DNA from 2 places in the Pseudomonas sp. BB438 genome. Region 1 is predicted to be linked to the other one. Evidence: predicted binding sites of a transcription regulator. Region 1 holds the regulator's gene; the other holds the start of a gene.
What was found. Region 1 encodes LexA, which represses DNA repair genes until DNA is damaged. Its sites were predicted from a motif close to CTGTNTNNNNANACAG; they were not measured.
Positions count from the first base shown of each region.

Region 1 (15,378 bases):
TGCCCAGGTCGGGAAGTCCGGCCACCAGAACTGGATGTACTTGCCGACCGCGGTCAGCTCCGACATCCCCACCAGGATGTACAGCACCCAGTAGTTCCAGCCGGACATGAAACCGGCGAAACCACCCCAGTACTTGTGCGCGAAATGACTGAAGGAACCGGCGACAGGCTCCTCGACGATCATCTCGCCCAGCTGGCGCATGATCAGGAAGGCAATGAAGCCGCCGATGGCATAGCCCAGAATCATCGAGGGGCCGGCGGATTGCAGGACGCCGGCCGAGCCCAGGAACAGGCCGGTACCAATGGCGCCGCCGAGGGCGATCAGCTGGATGTGTCGGTTCTTGAGACCGCGCTTCAGCTCGCCTTCATGCAGATGTTGTCCATCCATTTGAAGTCTTTCCAGGTTCGGGAATTGGCAGATTTTATTGATGCTTATGGGGGTGCCACTAACGAAAAACGGGAGCCCGAGAGCTCCCGTTTCCCTTATACCGCCTGAATCAGCGCGGGAAAGCCGGCGGGTTCACGCCAGCCATGTCTTCCATCACGCGGACGACCTGGCAGCTGTAGCCGAACTCGTTGTCGTACCAGACGTACAGGACGACGCGGTTGTCGTTGGCGATGGTCGCCTCGGCATCGACGACGCCCGCATGGCGGGAGCCGACGAAGTCGGTGGAAACCACTTCCTGCGAGGACACGAAGTCGATCTGCTTCTGCAGGTCCGAGTGCATGGCCATCTGGCGCAGGTACTCGTTGATTTCTTCGCGGTTGGTGGCCTTTTCCAGGTTCAGGTTCAGGATGGCCATGGAGACGTTCGGCGTCGGAACGCGGATGGCGTTGCCGGTCAGCTTGCCTTTCAGAACCGGCAGAGCCTTGGCTGCAGCGGTAGCGGCGCCAGTCTCGGTGATCACCATGTTCAGCGGCGCGGCGCGGCCGCGACGGCTGCCCTTGTGGAAGTTGTCGATCAGGTTCTGGTCGTTGGTGAACGAGTGAACGGTTTCGACGTGGCCGTTGACGATGCCGTACTGATCGTTGACAGCCTTCAGCACCGGCACGATGGCGTTGGTGGTGCAGGAAGCGGCCGAGACGATCTTGTCGTCAGCGGTGATGTCGCCATGGTTGATGCCATGCACGACGTTCTTCAGTGCGCCCTTGCCCGGAGCGGTCAGGATCACACGGTCGATACCCGGGCACTTCAGGTGCTGGCCCAGCCCTTCGGCATCACGCCACTTGCCGGTGTTGTCGACCAGCAGGGCGTTCTTGATGCCGTACTGGGTGTAGTCGATCGACGCCGGATCGTTGGAGTAGATCACCTGGATCAGGTTGCCGTTCGCGGTGATGGTGTTGTTTTCTTCGTCGATGGTGATGGTGCCGTCGAACGGACCATGCACGGAGTCACGACGCAGCAGGCTGGCGCGCTTGACCAGGTCGTTCTCGGCACCCTTGCGGACGACGATGGCGCGCAGGCGCAGGCCGTCGCCGCCACCGGTCTTCTCGATGAGGATACGGGCCAGGAGGCGACCGATACGACCGAAGCCGTACAGGACGACGTCGGTGCCTTCGCGGGCGCCACCGTTCTGCTTGCCGACCACGTCAGCCAGCTCGTCCTTGGTGAACTGCTCGATGCTGCGGCCGTTGCCTTCGGTCTTGAACTTGGCAACCATCTTGCCCAGGTCTACCGAAGCGGCGCCCAGCTTGAGCTCGCTCATCGCCTTGAGGATCGGGAAAGTGTCGTGAACCGACAGCCCGCCTTCTTCGGCCAGGCGGTGACGAGCGAAACGGTGCGCTTTGAGGATCGCGATCACCGAACGGTTGATCAGGCCACGGCCGTAGATCGAGGTCACCACGTTGTTGTTACGGTAGAGTTGGCCGATCAGCGGAATCATGGCTTCCGCGAGGGCTTCACGATCGATCCACTCACCGAGACACTGGTCGGGCTTCTGGGTCACGGGCAATACCTTCCACATGTAGGAGAAGAAAAAAGGGGCTACATTATGACGGCGTGAACAATCGCCGGCAATCCGCAGCGGTCGTATGACTGACATCCGTCAATCGGGATAGTTACAATCCGACCGGTCAAATTCCTCGACCGGAGCCAAGACTGCCCGTGTCCGTATTGCGTATTCCTACTTTGCCGACCGCGGCCGGCAAGCAATCCTGGGGCAACCTCCCGGGGGCCGCCCTGAGCCTGGCCATCGCCGAAGCGTCGGGGCCAGCGAAACGTTTCACCCTGTTGCTGACCGCCGACAGCCAGAGCGCCGAGCGCCTGGAGCAGGAACTGCGCTTCTTCGCGCCGGACCTGCCGGTGCTGCAGTTGCCGGACTGGGAAACCCTGCCCTACGACGTGTTCTCGCCGCACCAGGACATCATTTCCCAGCGCGTCGCCGCCCTTTACCAACTGCCCGAACTGCGCCGCGGCGTGCTGGTGGTGCCCATCACCACCGCCCTGCACCGCCTGGCGCCGGCCAAGTTCCTGCTCGGTAGCAGCCTGGTGCTGGACGTCGGCCAGAAACTCGACGTCGAGCAGATGCGCAGCCGCTTCGAAGCTGCCGGCTACCGGTGCGTGGACACGGTCTACGAACACGGCGAGTTTGCCGTGCGCGGCGCGCTGATCGACCTGTTCCCGATGGGCAGCGAGCTACCCTACCGCATCGACCTGTTCGACGACGAAATCGAGACGCTGCGCACCTTCGACCCGGAAACCCAGCGCTCCATCGACAAGGTGGAGAGCATCCGCCTGCTGCCGGCCCGCGAGTTCCCGCTGCGCAAGGAAGCCGTGACCGGCTTCCGTGGCCGCTTCCGCGAGCGCTTCGATGTCGACTACCGCCGCTGCCCGATCTACCAGGACCTGGCCAGCGGTCTGACACCCGCCGGCATCGAGTACTACATCCCGCTGTTCTTCGAAGAGGGCGAGACGTCGACGCTGTTCGACTACCTGCCGCAGGACACCCAGGTGTTCTCCCTGCCCGGCATCGAGACCGCCGCCGAGCAGTTCTGGACCGACGTGCGCAACCGCTACGAAGACCGTCGCTACGACCCCGAGCGCCCACTGCTGCCGCCAGCCGAAGTCTTCCTGCCGGTGGAAGACTGCTTCGCCCGCCTGAAGAGCTGGCCGCGCGTGATCGTCAGCCCCGAGCCCATCGAGACCGGTGTCGGCCGCGAGCGCTTCCCCGCCGAGGCGCTGCCGGAGCTGGCCATCGAAGCCAAGGCGACCGAGCCCCTGGCGCGCCTGCGCCAGTTCATCGAGCAGTTCGACGGACGCATCCTCTTCACCGCCGAATCCGCCGGTCGCCGCGAGGTGTTGCTGGAACTACTGGCGCGGCTGAAGCTGCGTCCGGTGGAAGTCGAAGGCTGGCCGGGCTTCCTGGCGCATAAGGATCGCCTGGCGATCACCATCGCGCCGATGGACGAAGGCCTGCTGCTGGACGCCGACAAAGGCCAGCCCGGCATCGCCCTGGTGGCCGAGAGCCCGCTGTTCGGCCAGCGCGTCATGCAGCGCCGCCGCCGCGAGAAAACCCGCGACGGCGGCGAGAACGTCATCAAGAACCTCACCGAGCTGCGCGAAGGCGCGCCGGTGGTGCATATCGACCACGGCGTCGGCCGCTACATGGGCCTGATCACCCTGGAAATCGACGGCCAGAACGCCGAATTCCTCGCCCTGGAATACGCCGACGAAGCCAAGCTCTACGTGCCGGTGGCCAACCTGCACCTGATTGCCCGCTACACCGGCAGCGACGACGCCCTGGCGCCACTGCACAAGCTGGGCTCGGAAACCTGGCAGAAAGCCAAGCGCAAGGCCGCCGAGCAGGTCCGCGACGTCGCCGCCGAACTGTTGGACATCTACGCCCGCCGAGCCGCGCGCAAGGGCTATGCCTTCAAGGATCCCAAGGCCGACTACGCCACCTTCTCCGCCGGCTTCCCGTTCGAGGAAACCCCGGACCAACAGACCGCCATCGAAGCCGTGCTGGCCGACATGCTTGCCGACAAACCGATGGACCGCCTGGTCTGCGGCGACGTTGGCTTCGGCAAGACCGAAGTGGCCATGCGCGCAGCCTTCGTCGCGGTGCATAGCGGCAAGCAGGTCGCCGTGCTGGTACCAACCACCCTCCTCGCCCAGCAGCACTACAACAGCTTCCGCGATCGCTTCGCCGACTGGCCGGTGAACGTCGAGGTGATGAGCCGCTTCAAGTCCGCCAAAGAAGTCGAAGGCGCCGTGGCGCAGTTGGCGGAGGGCAAGGTCGACATCGTCATCGGCACCCACAAGCTGTTGCAGGACGATGTGAAGTTCAAGAACCTCGGCCTGGTCATCATCGACGAAGAGCACCGCTTCGGTGTGCGCCAGAAGGAACAGCTCAAGTCCCTGCGCAGTGAAGTGGACATCCTCACCCTCACCGCCACGCCGATTCCGCGCACGCTCAACATGGCGGTCGCCGGCATGCGTGATCTGTCGATCATCGCCACGCCGCCAGCGCGCCGCCTCTCCGTGCGCACCTTCGTCATGGAAGAGCAGAAATCGGTGATCAAGGAGGCCCTGCTCCGCGAACTGCTGCGTGGCGGCCAGGTGTACTTCCTGCACAACGAGGTGAAGACCATCGAGAAGTGCGCCCGCGACCTGGCGGAGCTCGTTCCCGAGGCGCGCATCGGCATCGGCCACGGGCAGATGAACGAGCGCGAACTCGAACGGGTGATGAGCGACTTCTACCACAAGCGCTTCAACGTGCTGGTGGCCTCGACCATCATCGAGACCGGCATCGACGTGCCCAGCGCCAATACCATCCTCATCGAGCGCGCCGACAAATTCGGCCTGGCCCAGCTGCACCAGTTGCGCGGGCGCGTCGGCCGCAGCCACCACCAGGCCTACGCCTACCTGCTCACCCCGCCGCGCAAGCAGATGACCCCGGACGCCGAGAAGCGCCTGGAAGCCATTGCCAATGCCCAGGACCTGGGCGCCGGCTTCGTGCTGGCCACCCATGACCTGGAAATCCGCGGCGCCGGCGAACTGCTCGGCGACGGCCAGAGCGGGCAGATCCAGGCCGTGGGCTTCACCCTCTACATGGAAATGCTCGAACGCGCGGTGAAAGCCATCCGCAAGGGCGAGCAGCCGAATTTGGAGCAGCCGCTGGGCGGCGGCCCGGACATCAATTTGCGGGTACCCGCACTGATCCCCGAGGACTACCTGCCGGATGTCCACGCTCGCCTGATCCTGTACAAGCGCATCGCCAACGCCATCGACGAAGACGGCCTGCGCGAGTTGCAGGTGGAGATGATCGATCGCTTCGGCCTGCTGCCGGAGCCGGCGAAGAACCTCATCCGCCTGACACTTCTGAAACTGCAGGCGGAAAAACTCGGGATCGTGAAGGTGGATGCCGGTCCGCAGGGCGGACGGGTAGAATTCGCCGCCGATACCTGCGTCGACCCGCTGGTCCTGATCAAGATGATCCAGAGCCAGCCCAATCGGTACAAATTCGAAGGGGCCACCCTCTTCAAGTTCCAGGTGCCCATGGAGCGCCCGGAAGAACGGTTCAACACGCTGGAGGCGCTGCTGGAGCGCCTCACGCCACAGACTCACTAAGGACCCTGTGCATGCGCCTGTTCCAACCCCTGCTGCTGTCGCTGGCGCTTCTCTCGCCAGCCGCTTTCGCCGAGCCTTACCAGGTGGAGCTGATCCTCTTCCAGCAGTCCGGCGACGCCGTGTTTGCCAGCCGCCCTGCGCCTGACGACTGGGCGAAGGGCGCGCAACCGCCGGGCCCGGACAGCTCGCGCCCCACCGCAATGGACGCCCAGGTGGCCAAGCTCAAACAGAATGAGGGCTTCCAGGTGCTGATGCACAAGGCCTGGCGCCAGGAGATCGATGCCAACCCGGTGAAGATATCCCTGAGCGAAGGCGCCCAGCGTGACGGCCACTTCCCGGTGGAAGGCACCGTCACCCTCAGCCAGCAGCGCTTCGTCAACACCCGGACCGACTTCTGGATCAACCAGTTCGGCCAGGACGGCCTGCTCGCCGCCAGCCAGCATATGGTCCAGGAAGCGAGCCTGAAGAACAGCGTGCTGACCTACCTCGACCACCCCAGCCTGGGCATGCTGATCAAGGTCACCCCGCTCAACGCCCGCCCCGCTTCCCCGCCACCGCCCGGCATGGAAGACGAGGCACCGACCGGACCGGACGCTCCGCAGCTGCAACCAGCGCCGGCCGCGCCCGCAGACGGCGGCTTCGACGCCCCACCGCCGGCTCAGCCGGCGCAATGACGAAAAAGCCCGGCATTCGCCGGGCTTTCTCTTTATGCAGGAGCGCACCATGCGCGTGATCACCGGCATGGCCCGTTCCTTCAGGGTACGTCAGCTTACAAGCACGCGCCCCAGCACCTCGCGCACCTTGCCGATGCCTTCGTGCAGTGCCTGCTCGATCTCGGCCATGGTGATGATGCCGCTGGACTTGCCGGCCGCCGGGTTCACCACCAGCGACAGGCAGGCGTAAGGCAGATCCAGCTCACGAGCGAGGGCAGCCTCGGGCATGCCGGTCATGCCAATGATGTCGCAACCGTCACGCTCGAGTTTGGCGACTTCCGCCACGGTTTCCAGGCGCGGACCCTGGGTCGCGGCATACACGCCGTGACTGCTGTACGGATAGCCCAGGGCCTGCAAGGCAGCGATCAGTTTCAGCCGCAACGGCTCGTCGTAGGGATGGCTGAAGTCGATGTGGGTGACGTGGTCGATGTCGCCGGCGAAATAGGTGTGTTCGCGCCCCCAGGTGTAATCGATGATCTGGTGCGGAACACAGAGATGGCCGCTGCCCATGGCCGCATGGATTCCCCCCACGGCGTTCACCGCCAGGACAGCCTCGGCGCCCGCCTGCTTCAGCGCCCAGAGGTTGGCGCGGTAGTTCACCTGGTGCGGCGGAAAACGGTGTGGGTGGCCATGACGCGCGAGGAACAGGACCTCGCGGCCGGCAAACTCGCCGCGCTGGATGGTCGCTGAAGGCGCGCCGTAGGGCGTATCCAGCTCGATGGCGTCCTTCAGGGTCAGCCCGTCCAGCTGGGTCAGGCCGGTGCCGCCGATAATGGCGTAGACAGTCATGGCGAATCCTTAATCGATCAGTTGTGCGGCACGCAGCTCGCCGACGGCTTGTTGCCAGCGCGGCAGTTGCTTGTACTCGGTGCCCGGCCAGGCTTTGGCACGCATGCGTTGCAGGCGCTGCGGCGCAGTCACCTTCAGGCGCTGCAGGGCGCTCAGGGCCAGTTCGGCGGATGCACGGTCATTGCAGACCAGCCCCATGTCGCAACCAGCGCTCAGCGCGGCCTCGATACGGTTGGCGGCATCGCCGACCACGTGGGCGCCAGCCATCGACAGGTCGTCACTGAAGATCACCCCGTCGAATCCCAACTCGCCGCGCAGAATGTCCTGAAGCCAGCGACGGGAGAAACCAGCGGGGTTCGGATCCACTTGCGGGTAGATCACATGGGCCGGCATCAGCGCATCCAGCTCGCCGGAGAGGCGCTGGAACGGCACCAGGTCCACGGCGCGGATCTGCTCCAGCGTACGCTCGTCTTCGGGGATGCCGACGTGGGAATCGACTTCGGCCCAGCCGTGGCCGGGGAAATGCTTGCCGGTGGACGCCATGCCCGCAGCGCGCATGCCGCGGATGAATGCGCCGGCCAGCACGACGGCGCGCTCCGGATTACCCTCGAAGGCGCGGCTGCCGACCACGGCGCTGCGCTGATGATCCAGGTCCAGTACCGGAGCGAAGCTCAGGTCGAGCCCGACCGCCAGCACCTCAGTCGCCATCAACCAGCCGCATTGCTCGGCCAAACGCTCTGCATTGGCGTTATCAGCAATGGCGCGCATCGCCGGCAAGCGCAGGAACCCCTGGCGCAGGCGCTGTACGCGGCCACCTTCCTGATCGACCGCCAGCAGCAGATCGGGACGGACTGCGCGAATGGACTCCATCAGTTCCCGCACCTGGCGCGGTGATTGGATGTTGCGGGCGAAAATGATCAGGCCGCCCACTTCCGGGTGGCGCAGGATCTGGCGGTCCTCGGCGGTAAGCCAGGTACCACCGATATCGAGCATCAGGGAGCCTTGCATGTGCATTCCTTTCAATTCAGTTGCGCCGCCTGCCAGTCAGGGCAGGCGGTCTCGTCAATTCGGACCCGGCAATGGAGAGGTACTCGCGGAAAGAGTTCCAGCAGGTCGTCATTGCGCAGGCGGATACAGCCGTGGGACAGCGGCGCGCCCATGGGCTCGCAGTCCGGCGTGCCGTGCAGGTAGATGTAGCGGCGGAATGTATCCACCTCGCCCATCCGGTTGCGCCCCGGCTCGCAGCCACTGAGCCAGAGGATGCGCGAGAGGATCCAGTCACGACCGGGAAACGCGTCGTGCAGCTCGGCCGTCCAGGTCTCGCCGGTCCAGCGTCGCCCCTTCAGTACCGCCCCCCGGGGCAGGCCGTCGCCAATACGTGCACGAACCTGGTGCAGCCCGCGTGGCGTGCAACCGGAGCCGTTGCGTTCCCCCGGGCCGTTGGCGGCGCTGGATACCGGAACACGCACGACAAGACGCCCCGCGGCAAAGCCGTAGAGCATCTGGTCAGCAAGGGAGATATGGAGAAGATCGAGATCGGCCATGGCCGGCTACTGTAGCCGATCATGTCGACGCAGCCCAGCGCGAAGCCGGGCCCGGATCAGACCTTGGCAGGCGCTTGCGAGACACCCGATTTGCTGCGCGGCTTGAGCTGAGCTCCGGCCAGCGAGGGATCGCTGACACCACTGTCGGCACGCATGCCGGCGGCGAGGAACGGCACCATCAGGCGCATCACCTGCTCGATGGACGTGTTCACGCCGAAATCGTTCTCGGCCATGGCACGCAAGGCCTTGATGCCGGACATGCTGAACACCGCAGTACCCAGCATGAAGTGCACGCGCCAGAACAACTCCAGCGGCGGCAGGCGCGGGGCGGACTCGTGCACCAGCAGCATGTAGCGGCGGAACACCTTGCCGTAGACCTCTTCGAGGTACTTGCGCAGGTGCCCCTGGCTCTGGCTGAAGGCCAGGCCCAGCAGGCGCATGAAGATGGACAGGTCGTTGCCGCTACGCGGCTTCACCGCCATAGCCTGAACCACGAGCAGTTCAAGCAGCTCCTCCAGGGTGGCACGCGGCGCATCGGCCTTGGCCTGGCGGCGGTCCAGCTCCTTTTCGAGGCTGGCGCAGAACGGGCCGAGGAAGCGCGAGAAGACCGCTTGGATCAGAGCCTTCTTCGAGCCGAAGTGATAGTTCACAGCCGCGAGGTTAACCCCCGCCTTGCTGGTGATCAGACGCAGGGAAGTTTCGGCGAAGCCTTTCTCCGCGAACAGCTGTTCCGCAGCATCCAGGATGCGTTCGACGGTTTCCGACTGGGCCATGGCTACTCCGCCTGACAAACACTTGTTTGAAACATACGTTTCAGCGTCTTGTATTGTCAAGCAAAGGGCGATGGATTGTTACCAATATCATGGCAATGCGACGAGACACCTAATAGACAGCAAGACGCTTGCCAAGCCCGAAAGGTTACATGCACGAACGTTCCACCGACAGCTGCGACCAATAAAAGCATTGCCAGCCCGCCATCACTGTATATAATTCCAGGCACTGTATAAAAAGCCAGAGTATGGACATGCTGAAGCTCACGCCGCGCCAAGCCGAGATCCTCGCCTTCATCAAACGCTGCCTGGAAGCCAACGGCTACCCGCCCACCCGCGCGGAAATCGCCCAGGAACTCGGCTTCAAGTCGCCCAACGCCGCCGAGGAGCACTTAAAAGCCCTCGCCCGCAAAGGCGCCATCGAGATGACTCCGGGCGCTTCCCGCGGCATCCGCATCCCTGGCTTCGAGCCCAAGGCTGCCGCCAATGACGACGAATTGCCGATCATCGGCCGCGTTGCCGCTGGCGCACCGATCCTTGCCGAGCAGAACGTCGACGACACCTGCCGCATCAACCCCACCTTTTTCAATCCGCCCGCCGATTATCTGCTGCGCGTGCGCGGCCAGAGCATGAAGGACGTCGGCATCATGGACGGCGATCTGCTTGCCGTGCACGTCACTCGCGAAGCGCGCAATGGCCAGATCGTGGTCGCCCGTCTGGGTGAAGAGGTAACGGTAAAGCGCTTCAAGCGCGAAGGCAGCAAGGTCTGGCTGCTCGCCGAAAACCCGGAGTTCGCCCCTATCGAGGTCGATCTCAAGGAACAGGAACTGGTCATCGAAGGCTTGAGCGTCGGCGTGATCCGTCGCTGAACAGGAGACATCCATGCAGTACCCGCAGCCGCAGAACCTGCCGCAACTCCCGCTGTTTCAGGATGCACTCTGGGCAAGCGGTACTGCTCCACTGCTCAAGGAGTTAATGGAGGATGAGCCGCCTGTCGACGAACGCGCCTTCAGCGAAATTGCCCTGCGCGGCCTCCCTGGCCAGTGCCTGATGCTGCTGGCGCCTATGCTTCGCGAACTCAGCGAGGAAAGCGATTCACGCTGGCTCACCCTCATCGCCCCGCCCACCAGCCTGACTCCGGACTGGCTGCGCAAGGCTGGCCTGAACCGTCAGGGCATCCTGCTGTTGCCGGCCCGCGACCAGGCTGCTGCCCAGACCCTCGCCTGTGAGGCGCTGCGCCTGGGCAACAGCCACACCGTGGTGAGTTGGCTGAACCTCAGCGCCAACGGGCGCGCACAACTATCCCGCGCCGCCGTTGCCGGACAGACGCAGAGCCTGAATATCCGTCTGGGTTGACCTGATGGGGAAGCTTCGCTGCGAGCACAGCGAAGCGTAAGAACTCAGTGCAGTACGCGCGGGCTGTCGTCGTCCATGCTCATATCGCCGCCTTCAGCAAGACGACCGGCCATTTGCACACCGACATTGAACATCGCCTTGGCGATCTCGATGTGCTGTCCCTGAAGGAAGCCTTTGGCATCGGCGGAGAACTCCAGGGTCACCAGCGCCTCCTCCTCGTCTGCACGACGCAGCACGATACGCCCGTCAGGCAGCTCGACAATTTCCAGAAATGAGGTTGGCATAACGACGTTCTCCACAGCAGAACGCGTAGTGTAACAGCCACATCCGCTACACCCTAGCCAAAGCTCGCATGGGCCGACCAGAAGGCCGGCACCTTGTGACGCAGAGATCAGAGCTCGGTGAGCGAAGCGCGGAAGCGCAGCACCAGGTCCTTCAGGGATTTTCGCCAGGCCTCCAGCTCGCCATTACCCAGCTCGACCGGCGCCTCGTCGTCGACATTCACCGCCTGAATCAGCGGCTGGGTCGGATCGATCTTGGCCTTCTTCGGTTCGCTCGGCGGCTGGAACAGCTCGGCGTAGGCGGCGAGCAGGCGCGCCAGCCAGGCTTCCGGCGATTGCGCCAACTCGACCATTTCCGCCAGCTCCGGACTTGGAGCTGCGGCCAGCACCTCGGCATTCAGCAGCATTTCGACCCGCGGCGCACCCGCCTGCGGCAGGCGGTAGTAACCGGCGATCTCGTGGGCCACACCCAGCACCGCTCCGTAGAGATGGAACAGCGCTGCTTCGCGCTCGGCCTGGATGCGCGCCTGGGCGTTCATCGCGCGCGCCGTTTCGGCGCTGCGCCAGGCCTCCAGGGCAAGGCCGGCGAAGAACAGCTTCTGGTTGGTGCGGGTATAGAGTTCGTTCGCCATGACCGGGACCTCTGCAGTCGACGTCGGCAGTATAAGCACGCCCCGCCTCCGCGGGGCGCACCTTCCATCAGCGCTTGTCTTCGACCTTCCACTTTCCGCCGTCGAAGAATGCACGCCAACCGGTAGGCTTGCCGTCGACCTCGGACTGCACGTACTGCTCCTTGGTCTTGCGGCTGAAGCGAATCACCGCTGGACGGCCATCCGGGTCTCTCGCGGGCGCGGCGAGCAGGAAGTGGTACTTCGGATCCAACTCGTCCTTGTGCGGCAGCAGTTCGGCCACCAGCGGAGCACGGGTTTCGCGGTTCTTCGGGAACTGGCTGGCGGCCAGGAACAGGCCGGAAGCGCCGTCACGCAGTACGTAGATGTCGTCCACCTTCTCGCACTTGAGCTCCGGCATGCGGATGGCGTCCATCTTCGGCGGCGCAGGCTCGCCGTTCTTCAGCAGCTTGCGGGTGTTCTTGCAGGTCGGGTTGGTGCAGCCGAAGAACTTGCCGAAGCGGCCGGTCTTGAGCTGCATCTCGCTGCCACACTTGTCGCATTCCAGGCTCGGGCCTTCGTAGCCCTTGATGCGGTACTGGCCTTCCTCGATCTCGTAGCCGGCGCAATCCGGGTTGTTGCCACAGATGTGCAGCTTGCGCTTCTCGTCGACCAGGTAGGCGTCCATGGCAGTGCTGCAGATCGGGCAGCGGTGCTTGCCACGCAGTACGCGGGACTCGGACTCGCCCTCGTCATCCGCGGCGATCTCGTCGCCCGGAATCAGGTTCACAGTCGCCTTGCAGCGCTCTTTCGGCGGCAGGCTGTAGCCCGAGCAGCCAAGGAACACGCCAGTGGAGGCGGTACGAATCATCATCGGCCGGCCGCACTCGCGACAGGGGATATCGGTCAGGGTCGGCTGGTTGGCGCGCATGCCGTCGTTGGAGGCTTCGGCAAGGTCGAGCTTCTTGCGGAAGTCGCCGTAGAACTCGTCCAGCACGTTCTTCCAGTCGCGCTCGCCCTGGGCCACGTCATCGAGGTTCTCTTCCATGCCGGCGGTGAAGCCGTAGTCCATCAGGTTGGAGAAGCTCTCGTTCAGGCGGTCGGTGACGATGTCGCCCATCTTCTCCGCGTAGAAGCGGCGGTTGTGGGTGGTGACGTAGCCGCGCTCCTGGATGGTGGAGATGATCGCCGCGTAGGTGGACGGACGGCCGATGCCGCGCTTTTCCAGCTCCTTGACCAGACTGGCTTCGGAGAAGCGCGCCGGCGGCTTGGTGAAGTGCTGGCTCGGATCGAGCTTGAGCAGCTTCATCGCATCGCCCTGGTTCATTTCCGGCAGGACGTCGTCCTCGCCCGGCTTGCTCTGCTGCGGCAGCACCTTGGTGTAACCGTCGAACTTGAGGATGCGGCCTTTGGCGCGCAGTTCGAAGTCACCTGCAGTTGCACTGACAGTGGTGGACAGGTACTCGGCCGGGGGCATCTGGCAGGCCACGAACTGGCGCCAGATCAGGTCGTACAGCCGCTCGGCGTCGCGCTCCATGCCCGACAGCTGGGTCGGGCGAAGGTTGACGTCGGAAGGACGAATCGCTTCGTGCGCTTCCTGGGCGCCTTCCTTGCTGGAGTAGAAGTTTGGCTTGGCCGGCAGGTATTTCTTGCCGAACTCGCTGTCGATGAAGCCGCGCACCATATCGATGGCGTCGGCCGACAGGTTGGTCGAGTCGGTACGCATATAGGTGATGTAGCCGGCTTCGTAGAGTCGCTGGGCCATCATCATGGTCTTCTTCACCCCGAAGCCCAGGCGGTTGCTCGCGGCCTGCTGCAGGGTGGAGGTAATGAACGGCGCCGAGGGCTTGCTGGAAGTCGGCTTGTCTTCGCGCTTGGCGATGCGGTAGCTGGAAGCCTTGAGCTTCTCCAGGGCAGCGGTGGCCTGGGCTTCGTTCAGCGGCTTGAAGGCTTCGCCCTTCTCGCGCACCACTTCGAAGCGGACTTTGTCGTTCTTGGGCGTGCCGAGGTCGGCGTGCACTTCCCAGTACTCTTCCGGGACGAAGGCACGGATCTCGCGCTCACGCTCGACGACCAGCTTCACCGCGACCGACTGTACGCGGCCGGCGGACAGGCCGCGGGCAATCTTGGCCCACAGCAGCGGCGAGACCATGTAGCCCACCACGCGATCGAGGAAACGGCGCGCCTGCTGGGCATTCACGCGGTTGATATCCAGCTCGCCGGGCTGGGAGAAGGCCTCCTGGATGGCCTTCTTGGTGATTTCGTTGAAGACCACGCGCTTGTAGCGCGAGTCGTCGCCACCGATGGCCTCGCGCAGGTGCCAGGCAATGGCCTCCCCTTCGCGGTCCAAGTCGGTTGCGAGATAGATGGTATCGGCATCCTTGGCCAGACGACGCAGTTCCTCGATCACCTTTTCCTTGCCGGGCAGGATCTCGTACTTGGCCTTCCAGCCGTGCTCCGGGTCGACGCCCATGCGGGTGACGAGCTGGCGCTTGGCCTTCTCCTTCGGCGACAGGGCCGGCGCTTCGGCGGCGGTCTTGCGCGTTTTTGCCGCAGGCTCCTTCGACGCAGACGAGCCGCTGGTGGGCAGGTCGCGGATGTGGCCGATGCTCGACTTCACCACGTACTGGTTGCCCAGGTACTTGTTGATGGTCTTGGCCTTGGCCGGTGATTCCACGATGACCAGCGATTTACCCATGGATCGGAAGATTCCTGCGTCGAAAAGATGAATTTATAAGGAGGGAGGAGCTAGGAGCGGCACCGCTATATATAGTGGCGGTCGCGCCAAGGTCAAGCTCGGGTTTCGCCGGACGGGCCGGTCTGAAGACCCAGCGGATCGTTTTCGGCGCTCACCAGAGCGAAGCGCGGAACGTTCTCGCCGTTCACTTCCACCGCCTCGGTGAACATGCTCAATGGGCGCACCCAGAGGCCGAATTCGCCGTACAGCGCCTGGTAGATCACCAGCTCTTCCTCGGTCTCCGAATGGCGGGCGACGCCAAGCACACGGTACTGCTGTCCCTTGTAATGTCGATACAGTCCGGGCTGCAAGTGCATGTCGGTTCTCCCTCGGCCGGCCAAAAGGCGGCGATTGTGCTCATTGCGCGGCCGTCGGGCAATCCCCGCCCGACAAAAACGAAAGCCGGGGCACAAGGCCCCGGCTCTCCCATCGACGAAAGCTTAGACGCGTTCGAAGACGGTGGTGATGCCCTGGCCGAGGCCCACGCACATGGTGGACACGCCCAGGGTGCCACTGTTCTGCTTCATCACGTTCAGCAGAGTGCCGGAGATACGCGCACCGGAGCAGCCGAACGGGTGACCCAGGGCGATGGCGCCGCCGTGCAGGTTGACCTTCTCTTCCATCTTGTCGAGCAGCTTGAGGTCCTTCAGCACCGGCAGGGCCTGCGCGGCGAAGGCTTCGTTGAGCTCGAAGAAGTCGATGTCGTTGATGGTCAGGCCAGCGCGTTTGAGTGCCTTGTTGGTCGACGGAACCGGGCCGTAGCCCATGATCGCCGGATCAACACCCGCCACGGCCATGGCGCGAACCACGGCCATCGGCTGCACACCCAGATCCTGGGCGCGTTGTGCGCTCATGACGATCATGCAGGAAGCGCCGTCGGTGATCTGCGAGGAAGTACCCGCAGTCACGGTGCCACCTTTCGGGTTGAAGGCCGGCTTCAGGGCCGCCAGGCTTTCCAGGGTGGTTTCCGGCCGGATGGTTTCGTCGAAGTCGAAGACTTTCAGGAAGCCGT
Region 1 covers NZ_CM170001.1:4,468,974-4,484,351, forward strand. Annotated here, with positions in the region: gene AC1ZV1_RS20435 (amino acid permease) at 1-387, opposite strand, end outside; gene AC1ZV1_RS20440 (glyceraldehyde-3-phosphate dehydrogenase) at 497-1,963, opposite strand; gene mfd (transcription-repair coupling factor) at 2,104-5,568, shown strand; gene AC1ZV1_RS20450 (CsiV family protein) at 5,580-6,242, shown strand; gene AC1ZV1_RS20455 (S-methyl-5'-thioinosine phosphorylase) at 6,333-7,070, opposite strand; gene nagZ (beta-N-acetylhexosaminidase) at 7,080-8,078, opposite strand; gene AC1ZV1_RS20465 (L,D-transpeptidase family protein) at 8,090-8,614, opposite strand; gene AC1ZV1_RS20470 (TetR/AcrR family transcriptional regulator) at 8,671-9,387, opposite strand; gene lexA (transcriptional repressor LexA) at 9,639-10,253, shown strand; gene sulA (SOS-induced cell division inhibitor SulA) at 10,267-10,740, shown strand; gene AC1ZV1_RS20485 (hypothetical protein) at 10,785-11,024, opposite strand; gene AC1ZV1_RS20490 (DUF6586 family protein) at 11,132-11,653, opposite strand; gene topA (type I DNA topoisomerase) at 11,721-14,327, opposite strand; gene AC1ZV1_RS20500 (DUF1653 domain-containing protein) at 14,420-14,683, opposite strand; gene fadA (acetyl-CoA C-acyltransferase FadA) at 14,807-15,378, opposite strand, start outside.

Region 2 (15,378 bases), 1.1 Mb from region 1:
TCTTCGGCGATACGGCCGCCGAAGAGCGAGCAGATCTGGCTTTCCAGGGCACGCTTGGACAGGCTGTAGCGGTCTTCTTCCGGCAGGAACATGGTCACGCCCAAGGCGCGGCCGCGCGGAATGATGGAAACCTTGTAGACCGGGTCGTGCTCCGGCACCAGGCGGCCAACGATGGCATGGCCGGCTTCGTGGAACGCGGTGTTCTTCTTCTCCTTCTCGGACATGACCATGGTCTTGCGCTCGGCGCCCATCATGATCTTGTCCTTGGCCAGCTCGAACTCGCGCATGTCGACGATGCGCTTGTTGGCGCGGGCGGCGAACAGCGAAGCTTCGTTGACCAGGTTGGCCAGGTCCGCACCGGAGAAGCCCGGAGTACCGCGCGCGATCACAGCCGGATCGACGTTGTCGCCCAGCGGGACCTTGCGCATGTGCACTTTCAGAATCTGTTCACGACCACGGATGTCTGGCAGGCCGACCACCACCTGGCGGTCGAAGCGGCCAGGGCGCAGCAGTGCGGGGTCGAGCACATCCGGACGGTTGGTCGCGGCGATGACGATGATGCCGTCATTCATTTCGAAGCCGTCCATCTCCACCAGCAACTGGTTAAGGGTCTGCTCGCGCTCGTCGTGACCGCCGCCCAGGCCGGCACCACGGTGGCGACCAACCGCATCGATCTCGTCGATGAAGATGATACAGGGTGCGTGTTTCTTGGCCTGATCGAACATATCGCGCACGCGGGAGGCGCCCACGCCGACGAACATTTCCACGAAGTCTGAACCGGAAATGGTGAAGAACGGCACCTTGGCTTCGCCGGCGATCGCCTTGGCGAGCAGAGTCTTACCGGTACCAGGCGGGCCAACCATCAGCACGCCGCGCGGAATGCGACCGCCAAGGCGCTGGAACTTGCCCGGATCGCGGAGGAATTCCACCAGCTCGCTGACTTCTTCCTTGGCCTCGTCGCAGCCGGCGACGTCGGCGAAGGTAGTCTTCACCTGGTCTTCCGACAACAGGCGGGCCTTGCTCTTGCCGAAGCTCATCGGCCCGCCGCGACCACCGCCGCCGCCCTGCATCTGGCGCATGAAGAACATGAAGACCGCGATGATCACCAGGATCGGGAAGCTCGCGACCAGCAGTTGAGTCCAGATGCTCTGCTGCTCAGGCTGCTTGCCTTCGACGACCACGTTGTTATTCACCAGGTCACCGATCAGACCGTTGTCCTGGATCGCGGGGCGGATGGTCTTGAAGGTGTCACCATCCTGGCGCTTGCCGGTGATGACATAGCCGTCGACGGTTACGCGCTCGACCTTGCCGTCCTTCACCTGCTGAATGAAGTCGGAATAGTTGAGCGTCTGCGGCTCGCTCGGGCTGGAGAAGTTGTTCATCACGGTGACGAGTACCGCCGCGATGATCAGCCACAGAATCAGGTTCTTTGCCATGTCGTTCAATTGACTACCCTCTGAAGCCGGCTCCGCCCTGGAAACCGCTTCTCACGACGGCCAGACTCCTTCCGGCCAAAATTACTACACAACGCCCGCCGCCAGGCAGGCGCCGTCTGTAACCCTTTATGAACCCCGGCTTTCACCGGTACAAGCAAAACCTGCAAGGCATAGACCAATAGCCGGCCCAATCATTCCAGTCTAGGCGCCGCGAAAGCCTCGCGCGAGCAGATACTGCTCCCGCGAACGGTCGCGGGACGACAGCGGCTTGCGCATCTGCACCTTCTCGAAGTTCTCGCGAACCATCCTGTGGTAAGCGTCGAAACCCTCACCCTGGAAAATCTTGATCAGGAAATCGCCCCCTGGACGCAGCACGCGAGTGCACAGATCCAGGGCCAGCTCGCACAGGAACATCGCACGAGGCATGTCCACAGCGGGCAATCCACTCATATTGGGGGCCATATCGGAAATCACAAGGTCTACCGGGTTTTCTCCGATGGCCTCGAGCAGTTGGGCGAAGACCTCGTCCTCGGTGAAGTCGCCCTGGATAAAGGTGACATCCGGGATGCTGTCCATCGGCAGGATATCCGACGCGATCAGGGTGCCCTTGTCGCCGATCACCCGACTGGTGACCTGCGACCAGCCGCCCGGCGCCGCGCCGAGGTCGACCACGGTCATGCCGGGACGCAGGATGCGATCCTTCTCCTGGATTTCCAGCAGTTTGTAGCTGGCACGCGAGCGATAGCCGTCGCGCTGTGCCATCTTCACGTAAGGATCGTCGAAATGTTCTTTCAGCCAGCGATGGCTAGTCTTGGAACGGGCCACGTATTACCTCGTCTGAGCGGCATCCCGGTGTAACCGAAACTCGGGTAGAATATCCGCCTTTTTCCCAGGGGTCAGATTATGGCGCTCTCTCAGGAGCAGAAAAAGCAGTTCAAATCTATCGGGCATCACCTGAAACCCGTATTGACCGTTGCTGAAAACGGTCTATCGGAGGGTGTAATGGCCGAACTTGAGCGCGCGCTCAACGATCATGAACTGATCAAGGTGCAGTTCCGTGTCACCGAACGCGACGACCGTCGCGCGCTGATCGACGAACTTTGCCAGAACGGCAGCTGCGAACTGGTTCAGACCATCGGCAAGATGGCGCTGATCTATCGTCGCAACCCCAAGCCGAACAAGAACCTGTCGAACATCAGCCGCTTCAGCGGTCTCTGACAGTCAAGACCGGCAGTGCGGAGCCGGCAAGGCTCCGCCGCGTCAGCTCCGCTCATCCCGCCTCGGCGCCGGCTGCAGCACCAGCAGCAGACCGCACAGCGCCACCACCAGGTAATTGAACAGCAGCCAGCGCTGAGCATCCGGCGCGAGGTGGCGCACAACGAAATAAGCCGCCGCCATCACCAGCACGGTGAGCAGCAGTTGCCCCCGCGTTTCACGGGTGAAGGCAGCGAACCCGCGCGCCTGCCAGAGCACCAGGGCCTGGAGCAGCACGCAGAACCCGGCAAACCCCAGGAGCAGCGGTTTCAGGCCGTCAGCGACGGTCTCCACCAGGAGCGGGGCCAGACCGATCTTGTCCAGCGCCGGCAACACCACGAACTGAAGCAGCCAGAGGCCGCCGACCCAGAATGTCTGGGCCAGCAGCCAACTGATGGTGCCTGCGCTCAGGGATTGTCGATCAGGCGTGGCGGACTTCAACGATCTCGTACTCGACGTCGCCGCCCGGGGTCTTGACCAGAACGGCGTCGCCCTCGGTCTTGCCGATCAGCGCGCGGGCGATCGGCGAGTTGACCGAGATCTTGCTGTTCTTGATGTCCGCCTCGTCGTCACCGACGATCTGGTAGGTCACGGTCTCGTCGGTCTCGACGTTGGCGATATCGACGGTGGTACCGAAGATCACCTTGCCGCTATGCGGAATGGTGGTCACGTCGATGATCTGCGCGTTGGACAGCTTGGCCTCGATGTCGCGAATGCGAGCTTCGGACATGCCCTGCTGTTCACGGGCCGCGTGGTACTCGGCGTTCTCCTTGAGGTCGCCCAGCTCACGCGCTTCGGCGATGGCCTGGGTGATCTGCGGGCGCAGAACGGTCTTCAGGTATTTCAGTTCTTCTTCCAGGGCGCGGGCGCCCTGGACGGTCATTGGAAATTTGCTCATGCGTTGATTCCTGCATGGAGATCCTGCAGACGGCGAACGGTCTTCTCGGGACCGAACTTGAGCGCCTCGCAGATCGCCTGCCCCGCCGCAATGGTGGTGGTGCAGTAGATCTTGTGCTGCAGGGCGTTACGACGGATGGAGTAAGAGTCAGCGATGGACTGGCGACCTTCGGTGGTGTTGATGATCAGGGTGACTTCGTCATTCTTGATCATGTCGACCACATGAGGACGGCCCTCGGTCACCTTGTTCACGCGACGCACCGGCAGACCGGCGGCCTCGATCACCTTGGCGGTACCGGCAGTGGCGACCACCTCGAAGCCCAGCGCAACCAGATCGCGAGCGACCTGAACGGCCTGCGGCTTGTCATCCTCGCGGACGCTGATGAAGGCGCAACCGGCGTTCGGCAGGATTTCGCTGGCACCCAGCTGGGCCTTGGCGAATGCCTCACCGAAGCTGTCGCCGACACCCATCACCTCGCCAGTGGACTTCATCTCTGGGCCGAGGATCGGGTCGACGCCCGGGAACTTGGCGAACGGGAACACCGCTTCCTTGACGCTATAGTACGGCGGGATCACCTCTTCGGTGAAGCCGACTTCGGCCAGGGACTTGCCAGCCATGACGCGGGCAGCAACCTTGGCCAGCGACTCGCCGATGCACTTGGACACGAACGGCACGGTACGGGACGCGCGCGGGTTCACCTCGATCACGTAGATGTCTTCGCCCTGCACGGCCATCTGCACGTTCATCAGGCCGACCACGCCGAGCTCCAGGGCCATCTTCTTGACCTGCTCGCGGATCTCGTCCTGGATGTGCTGCGGCAGCGAGTACGGCGGCAGCGAGCAGGCGGAGTCACCGGAGTGCACGCCAGCCTGTTCGATGTGCTGCATGATCGCGCCAATCACCACGGTCTCGCCGTCGCACACCGCATCGATGTCGACTTCGATGGCGCAGTTCAGGAAGCGGTCCAGCAGCACCGGGCTGTCGTTGGAGACTTTCACCGCTTCGCGCATGTAGCGCTTGAGCTCTTCTTCCTGGTAGACGATTTCCATTGCACGGCCGCCCAGTACGTAGGACGGGCGCACCACCATCGGGTAGCCGATGTTCTTCGCCAGTTCCAGGGCCTGGTCTTCGCTACGCGCGGTGGCGTTGGCCGGCTGGCGCAGGTTCAGGCGCTGGACCATCTGCTGGAAGCGCTCGCGGTCTTCGGCGCGGTCGATGGCGTCCGGGCTGGTCCCGATGATCGGCACGCCAGCTTCTTCCAGGGCGCGGCAGAGCTTCAGCGGGGTCTGGCCGCCGTACTGCACGATGACACCCTTGGGCTGCTCGACGCGGACGATTTCCAGCACGTCTTCCAGGGTCACCGGCTCGAAGTACAGGCGATCCGACGTGTCGTAGTCAGTGGAGACGGTCTCCGGGTTGCAGTTGACCATGATGGTCTCGTAACCGTCTTCACGCATGGCCAGCGCGGCGTGTACGCAGCAGTAGTCGAACTCGATGCCCTGGCCGATGCGGTTCGGACCGCCGCCCAGGATCATGATCTTGTCGCGAGACGACGGATTGGCTTCGCACTCTTCCTCGTAGGTCGAGTACATGTAGGCGGTGTCGGTGGCGAATTCGGCGGCGCAGGTGTCCACGCGCTTGTACACCGGCAGCACCTTGAGCTTGTGGCGATGGTTGCGCAGGTTCTTCTCGGTCACGCCCAGCAGGGTGGCCAGGCGGGCGTCGGAGAAGCCCTTGCGCTTGAGCTTGTACATCAGCTCGCGGTCGATGGCGGACAGGCCCAGGGTCTTGACCCGCTCTTCGTCCTTGACCAGGTCTTCGATCTGCACCAGGAACCACTCGTCGATACGGGTCAGGTCGAAGACTTCGGCGATGCTCTTGCCGGCGCGGAAGGCATCGGCGACGTACCAGATGCGGTCGGCATTGGGCACGGTCAGCTCGCGCTTGAGAATGCTCTCGGCTTCCGGGTTGCTCAGATCGAGCTTCGGATCGAAACCGGTGGCGCCGACTTCCAGGCCACGCAGGGCCTTCTGCACGGACTCCTGGAAGGTACGGCCGATGGCCATGACTTCACCCACGGACTTCATCTGGGTGGTCAGGCGGGCGTCGGCTTTCGGGAACTTCTCGAAGGCGAAACGCGGGATCTTGGTGACGACGTAGTCGATGGCCGGCTCGAAGGACGCCGGGGTGCGGCCGCCGGTGATGTCGTTCTGCAGCTCGTCGAGGGTGTAGCCGACGGCCAGCTTGGCGGCGATCTTGGCGATCGGGAAGCCGGTCGCCTTGGAAGCCAACGCCGAGGAACGCGATACACGCGGGTTCATCTCGATCACGACCATGCGGCCGGTGTTCGGGCAGATGCCGAACTGCACGTTCGAGCCGCCGGTCTCCACGCCGATCTCGCGCAGCACCGCCAGGGAGGCATTGCGCATGATCTGGTATTCCTTGTCGGTCAGGGTCTGCGCCGGCGCGACGGTGATCGAGTCACCGGTGTGCACGCCCATCGGGTCGAAGTTCTCGATGGCGCAGACGATGATGCAGTTGTCCTTCTTGTCGCGGACAACCTCCATCTCGTATTCCTTCCAGCCGATCAGCGATTCGTCGATCAGCAGCTCGTTGGTCGGCGACAGGTCCAGACCACGGGTGCAGATTTCCTCGAATTCTTCGCGATTGTAGGCGATGCCGCCGCCGGTGCCGCCCATGGTGAAGGACGGGCGAATGATGCACGGGAAGTTGACCTTCTCCAGCACGCCGTAGGCTTCTTCCATGCTGTGGGCGATGCCCGAGCGCGGGCAGGCCAGGCCGATGTCGCGCATGGCCTTGTCGAAGCGCGAACGGTCTTCGGCCTTGTCGATGGTGTCGGCGTTGGCGCCGATCATTTCCACGCCGAACTGCTCGAGCACGCCGTGGCGCTCCAGGTCCAGGGCGCAGTTCAGAGCGGTCTGGCCACCCATGGTCGGCAGCAGCGCGTCAGGGCGCTCCTTCTCGATGATCTTGGCGACGGTCTGCCACTTGATCGGCTCGATGTAGGTGGCGTCGGCCATGGCCGGGTCGGTCATGATGGTGGCCGGGTTGGAGTTCACCAGGATGACTCGGAAGCCTTCTTCCTTCAGGGCCTTGCAGGCCTGTGCGCCGGAGTAGTCGAACTCACAGGCCTGGCCGATGACGATCGGGCCGGCGCCGAGGATCAGGATGCTCTTGATGTCTGTACGCTTGGGCATGGGACTCTCGTTGCAATATTCAGGAAAGGGTTGCGCTGGCCAGCTTCACGCCAAAGCCGACGAACAGGGCGCCGACGCCGCTCGAGGCGCCGGCAGCCAGCCGTTGCCGCCGACGGAACCAGGCCGCCAGACGCACACCGGAGAAAATCAGGAAACTCAGGTACAGGGCACTGATGATCTCGAGGATCGTGCCCAGCACCAGGAACGACAGGCCGGGGTAGGCGTAACCCGGGTCGACGAACTGGATGAAGAAGGAAATGAAGAAGAGGATCGCCTTGGGATTGGACAGGCTCAGCAGCAGCGCCTTGCGGAACGGCTGGTTGACGTCCACTTCCCTGGCCGGCGCGGCGGCGGCATCCAGCGGGTGGCGCAGCTTCTGCCAGCCCCCGCGGAGCATGCCAATACCCAGATAGAACAGGTAGGCGGCGCCGACGTACTTCAGGCCCAGGAACAGCATCGGCTCGGCCTTGAGGACCGAGGCAATACCCAGCGCCGACAGGAACATCAGGATCGCGTCGCCCAGGAACACCGCGCTCGCCGCCCGGTAGCCCGAGGCCACACCGCGCTGGGCGGCAGTGGCAAGGACGAACAATGAGTTCGGCCCCGGCAGCAGGACGATGAACAACGTCCCCAGGACGTAGGTCCAGAGGTCGGTGATTCCCAGGGTCGGCATCATCTTCTTCTACCTCTTCCAGCTCGGACTCAGCGGCGCTCGGCCATCGCCGCGATGAAGCGGTCGAACAGCGGAGCCACGTCGTGCGGACCGGGGCTGGCTTCCGGGTGCCCCTGGAAGCTGAAGGCCACCTTGTCAGTGCGCTCGATACCCTGCAGGGTGCCATCGAACAGCGACTTGTGGGTGGCGCGCAGATTGGCCGGCATGCTGCCTTCATCGACCGCGAAGCCATGGTTCTGGCTGGTGATCATCACTACGCCCGAATCCAGGTCCTGCACCGGGTGGTTGGCACCGTGGTGGCCGTGGCCCATCTTCAGGGTCTTGGCGCCGGAGGCCAGGGCCAGCAGTTGGTGACCGAGGCAGATGCCGAATACCGGGATCTCGGTATCGAGGAACTCGCGGATGGCCTGGATGGCGTAGTCGCACGGCTCCGGGTCGCCAGGGCCGTTGGAAAGGAAGATGCCGTCCGGATTCAGGGCAAGCACTTCGCTGGCCGGCGTCTGCGCCGGCACGACGGTCAGGCGGCAACCGCGAGCGACCAGCATGCGCAGGATGTTCAGCTTCACGCCGAAATCGTAGGCCACCACGTGGTACGGCAGGTCAGCGGCGGCGATGTCCGGGTGGCTGTCGGTTTCCAGATTCCACACGCTGGAGCGCCACTCGTAGCGCTCGGTCGAGGAAACGACTTTCGCCAGGTCCATGCCCTTCAGGCCCGGGAAGCCGCGAGCCAGTTCGAGGGCTTTTTCCTCGGTGGCGTCGTCGCCCACCAGGATGCAGCCGTTCTGCGAACCCTTCTCGCGCAGGATGCGGGTCAGGCGGCGAGTATCGATGCCGGCGATGGCAACGGTGCCGTTCTCTTTCAAGTAGTCCGGCAGGGACTGCTTGTCGCGCCAACTGCTGGACAGCAGCGGCAGGTCACGGATGATCAGGCCGGCGGCCCAGACCTTGTTCGACTCGGCGTCTTCCGGCGTGGTGCCGGTGTTGCCGATGTGCGGGTAGGTCAGGGTGACGATCTGTTGGGCGTAGGAAGGATCGGTGAGGATTTCCTGGTAGCCGGTCATGGCGGTGTTGAACACCACCTCTCCGACGGTCTGGCCGTCGGCGCCGATGGCTTCACCGCGAAAAACGCTGCCGTCGGCAAGTGCAAGTATGGCTGGCTTAGTCAAGAAGACCTCCCGTAGTTCAAGCCTGGCTGGGCGTGCGCAGATTGTAAAAAAGCGGGATGACATCAGAAGAAGTCATCCCGCTTTTTATGTGATTCATGCTGCGCTGCTTTTAGTGGACACACTAAAGCTGTAGTTTACAGAAATGCGACATCATGGTCCACCTTTTGCACGACGTACGGCCATACCCCTCAGCGCAGGCCGAGAACGTCCTGCATGTCGTAGAGGCCGTTGGCCTGCCCCTCCAGCCACTGCGCGGCACGCACGGCGCCCCGGGCGAAGGTCATGCGGCTCGAGGCCTTGTGGGTGATCTCCACGCGCTCGCCATCAGCCGCGAACAGCACGGTGTGATCGCCCACCACGTCGCCCGCACGCACGGTGGCGAAACCGATGGTCTCGCGCGGACGCGCACCGGTCTGCCCTTCGCGGCCGTAAACGGCCACTTTCTCCAGATCACGACCCAGCGCATTGGCGACTACTTCACCCATGCGCAGCGCAGTACCGGACGGCGCGTCGACCTTGTGGCGGTGGTGCGCTTCGAGAATCTCGATGTCCACATCGTCACCCAGCACACGGGCGGCGGTATCAAGCAGCTTCAGGCACAGGTTCACGCCAACGCTGTAGTTGGCTGCGAAGACAATCGGGATATCCTTCGCCGCCTCGCTCAACAGCTCCTTCTCCGCCGCGGAGAAGCCGGTGGTACCGATGACCATGGCCTTGCCAGCCTTGCGGCAGACTTCAAGGTTCTTCAGGGTCACGGTGGGGTGGGTGAAGTCGATCAGCACGTCGAATTCGTCGACCACCTTGGCCAGGTCGCCCGACAGCGGCACACCGATGCGGCCCAGGCCGGCCAGCTCGCCTGCGTCAGCGCCCACCAGGGTGCTGTCCGGTCGATCCACCGCTGCGGTCAGACCCGCACTGCCGTTGGTCTGCTGGACCGCCTCGATCAGGGTCTTGCCCATGCGCCCGGCGGCGCCCATTACGGCTATACGTCGCATATAAAACAGCTCCAAAGCTAAAAAGCCCCGAACGATTCGCACCGCCGGGGCCTTGCATCATAGATCGTCGAAGAAGCGCTTCATGCCTTCGAACCAGCCACTGGCCTTGGGCGAGTGGGAAGAGTTGCCCTGCAGGGTGTTGCGGAACTCTTCGAGCAGCTCGCGCTGACGCTTGTCCAGGTTGACCGGTGTTTCCACGACAACGCGGCACATCAGGTCGCCCGCACCACCGCCGCGCACCGGGGCAACCCCTTTGCCGCGCAGACGGAACAGCTTGCCGGTCTGAGTACCCTCGGGAATCTTCAACTTCACGCGGCCATCCAGGGTCGGCACTTCCAGCTCACCACCGAGCGCTGCGTCGGCAAAGCTGATCGGCACTTCGCAATACAGGTGCTTGCCGTCGCGCTGGAAGATGTCGTGCTCGCGCACGTTCACCACCACGTACAAATCGCCCGCCGGGCCACCATGGGCGCCGGCTTCGCCTTCGCCGGTCAAGCGGATGCGGTCACCGGTATCGACACCGGCCGGCACCTTCACCGACAGGGTCTTGTGCTCTTCCACGCGCCCCTGGCCATGGCAGGAGCCACAGGGGTCGGTGATCATCTTGCCGCTGCCATGGCAACGCGGGCAGGTCTGCTGCACCGAGAAGAAGCCCTGCTGCATGCGCACCTGACCGATACCACCACACGTGGTACAGGTGACCGGTGTGGTGCCGGGCTTGGCGCCACTGCCGCTGCAGGTCTTGCAGCCGACCAGGGTGGGAACACGGATGGTCACGGTGGTGCCGCGTACCGCGTCTTCCAGGTCCAGGTCGAGGGTGTAGCGCAGGTCCGCACCGCGCGCCGGGCCGCCGCGGGAGCCGCCGCGACCACCGCCGCCACCGAAGAAGTCACTGAAGACATCACCAAAGATGTCCGAGAAGCTCGCGCCACCGAAACCGGCACCGCCGCCACCCATCTGCGGGTCCACACCGGCATGGCCGTACTGGTCATAGGCCGCGCGCTTGCTGGCGTCGGACAGGACCTCGTACGCCTCGTTGGCCTCCTTGAATTTATCCTCGGCCTCCTTGTCGCCGGGATTGCGGTCCGGGTGGAACTTCATGGCGAGCCGGCGATAGGCCTTCTTCAGGTCCGCTTCGCTGGCGCCGCGTTCAACACCCAGTACCTCGTAAAAATCACGTTTGGCCATAACTTTCCTGCACTCTAAAAACCGTTCCCCCAGACACGCCAACGCGGGAGCAAGCCCCCGCGTGACGTTTCATGCGCACCGACACGCTGGTCGGTGCGCCGGAGCGGAAGCAAGCACGCGGCTTACTTGTTCTCCTTGACCTCTTCGAACTCGGCGTCGACGACATCGTCGCCAGCCTTGTCGTCTGCGGCCTCGCCCTGAGCGGCAGCACCCGGCTGCGGCTGTTCGGCGTACATCTTCTGCGCCAGCGGAGTGGAGGCCTGGGACAGCGCGTTCATCTTCGCTTCGATCTCAGCCTTGTCGTCGCCCTTGACGGCAACTTCCAGTTCGCCCAGCGCTTTCTCGATGGCAGCTTTCTCCTCGGCGGTGGCTTTGTCGCCAGCCTCGGTGACCATCTTGCGAGTCGCGTGGACCAGCGCATCACCCTGATTGCGGGCAGCGGCCAGTTCCTCGAACTTACGGTCTTCCTCGGCATTCGCCTCGGCATCGCGGACCATCTGCTGGATCTCGTCTTCGGACAGACCCGAGGAAGCCTTGATCACGATGGACTGCTGCTTGCCGGTGGCCTTGTCCTTCGCGCCGACGTGCAGGATGCCGTTGGCGTCGATGTCGAAGGTCACTTCGATCTGCGGCACACCGCGTGGAGCAGGCGGGATGTCGGCCAGGTCAAACTTGCCCAGCGACTTGTTCTGCGCGGCTTGCTTGCGCTCGCCCTGCAGCACATGGATGGTCACGGCGCCCTGGTTGTCATCGGCAGTGGAGAACACCTGCGACTTCTTGGTCGGGATGGTGGTGTTCTTATCGATCAGCGCGGTCATCACGCCACCGAGGGTTTCGATACCCAGGGTCAGCGGGGTGACGTCGAGCAGCAGCACGTCCTTCACGTCGCCGGCCAGAACGGCGCCCTGGATGGCAGCCCCCATGGCAACGGCTTCGTCCGGGTTGACGTCCTTGCGCGCTTCCTTGCCGAAGAACTCGGCAACGGTCTTCTGCACCAGCGGCATACGGGTCTGGCCGCCGACCAGGATCACTTCGTCGATCTTCGAGACGTCGAGGCCCGCGTCTTTCAGCGCCACGCGGCACGGCTCGATGGTGCGAGTGACCAGGTCTTCCACCAAGGATTCCAGCTTGGCGCGGGAAACCTTGACGTTCAGGTGCTTCGGACCGGAGGCGTCAGCGGTGACGTACGGCAGGTTGACGTCGGTCTGCTGGGTCGAGGACAGCTCGATCTTGGCCTTCTCGGCAGCCTCCTTCAGGCGCTGCATGGCCAGCGGGTCGCCCTTGAGGTCCATGCCGGACTCTTTCTTGAACTCTTCGACGAGGTAGTCGATCAGGCGCAGGTCGAAGTCTTCACCACCCAGGAAGGTGTCGCCGTTGGTGGCCAGCACTTCGAATTGGTGCTCGCCATCAACTTCGGCGATTTCGATCACGGAAACGTCGAAGGTGCCGCCGCCCAGGTCGTAGACGATGATGGTGTGATCGCCCTTGGCCTTGTCCAGGCCATAGGCCAGCGCAGCTGCGGTCGGCTCGTTGATGATGCGCTTGACGTCCAGACCGGCAATGCGACCAGCGTCCTTGGTGGCCTGACGCTGACTGTCGTTGAAGTAGGCCGGAACGGTGATGACCGCTTCGGTGACCGGCTCGCCCAGGTAGTCCTCGGCGGTCTTCTTCATCTTCTTCAGGACTTCGGCGGAGACCTGCGGCGGAGCCATCTTCTCGCCCTTGGCTTCGACCCATGCGTCGCCATTGTCAGCCTTGACGATCTTGTAAGGCACCATCTTGATGTCTTTCTGTACGACGTCTTCTTCGAAGCGACGGCCGATCAGGCGCTTCACCGCGTACAGGGTGTTGGTCGGGTTGGTCACGGCCTGGCGCTTCGCCGGCTGACCGACCAGGATTTCGCCGTCGTTGGCATAGCCGATGATCGACGGGGTAGTGCGAGCGCCTTCGGCGTTCTCGATGACCTTGACGTTACCGTTCTCCAGGATGGACACACAGGAGTTGGTGGTCCCCAGGTCGATACCAATGATTTTGCCCATAGTTCACTCTCCAGAAATTAGATTCCGCGCTGACCCTGTTGCGGGTCTTTGGCTCGGTTGATTACCCAGATGGGGACCGGGTGGTGGATTTCAAGCCTTCTCGTCGATCGAAGGCGGAGTTTGTTCCGGTGCCTTGCTGACCACGACCATGGCCGGACGCAGCAGGCGACCGTTGAGCAGGTAACCCTTCTGGAACACCTTGACCACGCTGCCCGGCTCGAGACGAATGCTCTCCTCCATGGCCATGGCCTGGTGATGTTCAGGATTGAACGGCTCGCCGTGCGGGTCGACCGGCTCGAGGTTGTAGCGCTTCAGGGTGTCGTGGAACATCTTCAGCGTCAGCTCGATGCCTTCGCGCATCGGCTTGATCACGTCATCTTCCGGGTTCGACATCTCCAGCGCGCGCTCGAGGGTATCGACGATCGGCAGCAGGTCGCCGGCGAATTTCTCCAGGGCGAATTTGTGCGCCTTCTCCACGTCCTGCTCGGCACGGCGGCGGACGTTCTGCAGTTCGGCGACGGCGCGCAGGCTCTGGTCCTTCGCCGCGGCTACCTGTTCTTCCAGCTCCAGCACGCGGGCGTTCAGGTCCCCGGTAGCGCCGGTTTCCGGCTGCTCATTGAACTGGGAATCCTGAGTCTGTTGTTCGTCAGACATGCCACTCTCCTAAAAAAGAAAATAAGCCTTTGAAAACAAAGCGAACCCAATGGCCCGCGGCTCTGCCGTGTATATGGGGCGGAAATCCTCGAGTTCAAGGGCCCCACTTCAGGGACACGCATGGTCGATGAGAGGAAATTGCCAGCGGCCGAAAATACTGTATAAATAACCAGACATTTCTGCGGAGCCGCCACCCATGCTGGTTCATCTGTCTGTGCACAACTACGCCATCGTCGAGCACCTCGATCTCGAGCTCACCGCCGGCATGACCGTGATCACCGGCGAAACCGGTGCCGGCAAGTCGATCATGCTCGACGCCCTCGGCCTCGCGCTCGGCGATCGCGCCGATAGCGGCGTGGTACGCCCCGGCTCCGACAAGGCAGACATTCTCGCCAGCTTCGATGTCAGCGCGATTGCCGAGGCCCGCGACTGGCTCGCCGAGCGCGACCTGGAACAAGACGGCCCCTGCATCCTGCGCCGGGTGATCACCGCCGAAGGTCGCTCCCGTGCCTACATCAACGGTACGCCCTGCCCGCTGGGCGATCTCAAACACCTGGGCGAGCTGCTGATCGACATTCACAGCCAACACGAACACCAATCGCTGCTCAAGGCCGACACCCACCGCCGCCTGCTCGACGAATTCGCCGGCAGCCAGGACTTGGCGCGCCAAGTGCAGCTCGCTGCGCAGCGCTGGAAGCAGACCCGCCAGGAGCTGGACCGCCTGTCGCGCAATGGCGACGAACAGCGGGCCCGCCACCAACTGCTCAGCTACCAGCTGGAAGAGCTGGAAAACCTTGGCCTCGGCGACAACGAGCTGGAGTCACTGGAAGCCGAGCACAAGACCCAGAGCAACGCCGGCAGCCTGATCGCCGCCTGCCGACAGGTCGTCGAACTGTGCAGCGAAAGCGATGCCGGCAATGTGCTGTCGGCGCTGACCTCCAGCCTCAACCGGCTCACTGCCTTCCAGAGCCAGCCAGCCGCACTGGGCGAAGCGGTGAACCTGCTATCCAGCGCGCAAATCCAGGTGGAAGAAGCCATCGGCGAACTGAACCGCTTCGTCGACCACTTCGACGCCGACCCCCTGCGGCTTCAACAACTGGAAGAACGCATGGACGCCATCTATAGCCTCGCGCGCAAGCACCGCGTGCAGCCCCATGAACTGCAGGACCTGCAGCAGCGCCTGCTGGACGAACTGGAAGCGCTGAACGCCGATGACGAAGCCGTGGAGCGCCTGGGCGACGAGCTGTCCGCATATGCCCGCCACTATCAGGAAAAGGCCGGCGAGCTCAGCCGCATCCGCCAGGACGCCGCCCCCAGGCTCGCCAAGGCCGTGGAAGTGGAAATGCAGCGCCTGGGTATGCCCGGCGGGCGCTTCGCCATCGAACTACGCCAGTCCAGCCCTGACGAGCCACAGGTCAATGGCCTGGAGCAGCTGGAGTTCCTGGTCAGCGCCAACCCTGGCCAACCCATGAAGGGCCTGGCGAAGGTCGCCTCGGGCGGCGAACTGTCGCGTATCAGCCTGGCGATCCAGGTGATCACCGCGCAGACGTCGCGCATCCCGACCCTGGTCTTCGACGAAGTGGACGTCGGCATCGGCGGCCCCACCGCCGAAGTGGTCGGCCAATTGCTGCGCCGCCTCGGCGATCGCGGCCAGGTGCTGACCGTCACCCACCTGCCACAGGTCGCCGCGCAGGGCCACCAGCACCTCTTCGTGCACAAGGATCGCGACACCAGCGAAACCCGCACCGCCGTGGCCAACCTGAAGAAGGCTGAACGCATCGAGGAAATCGCCCGCATGCTCGGCGGCGTAGACCTGACCAAGGAATCCCTGGCCCACGCCCGCAAGATGGTGGATTC
Region 2 covers NZ_CM170001.1:5,603,081-5,618,458, forward strand. Annotated here, with positions in the region: gene ftsH (ATP-dependent zinc metalloprotease FtsH) at 1-1,436, opposite strand, end outside; gene rlmE (23S rRNA (uridine(2552)-2'-O)-methyltransferase RlmE) at 1,638-2,261, opposite strand; gene AC1ZV1_RS25885 (YhbY family RNA-binding protein) at 2,340-2,654, shown strand; gene AC1ZV1_RS25890 (DUF4149 domain-containing protein) at 2,697-3,101, opposite strand; gene greA (transcription elongation factor GreA) at 3,112-3,588, opposite strand; gene carB (carbamoyl-phosphate synthase large subunit) at 3,585-6,806, opposite strand; gene leuE (leucine efflux protein LeuE) at 6,826-7,479, opposite strand; gene carA (glutamine-hydrolyzing carbamoyl-phosphate synthase small subunit) at 7,509-8,645, opposite strand; gene dapB (4-hydroxy-tetrahydrodipicolinate reductase) at 8,834-9,640, opposite strand; gene dnaJ (molecular chaperone DnaJ) at 9,698-10,828, opposite strand; gene dnaK (molecular chaperone DnaK) at 10,951-12,867, opposite strand; gene grpE (nucleotide exchange factor GrpE) at 12,958-13,521, opposite strand; gene recN (DNA repair protein RecN) at 13,718-15,378, shown strand, end outside.
Region 2: recN (DNA repair protein RecN) is a predicted target of LexA. The motif match lies at 13,679-13,694, and genes of this name have one in related genera.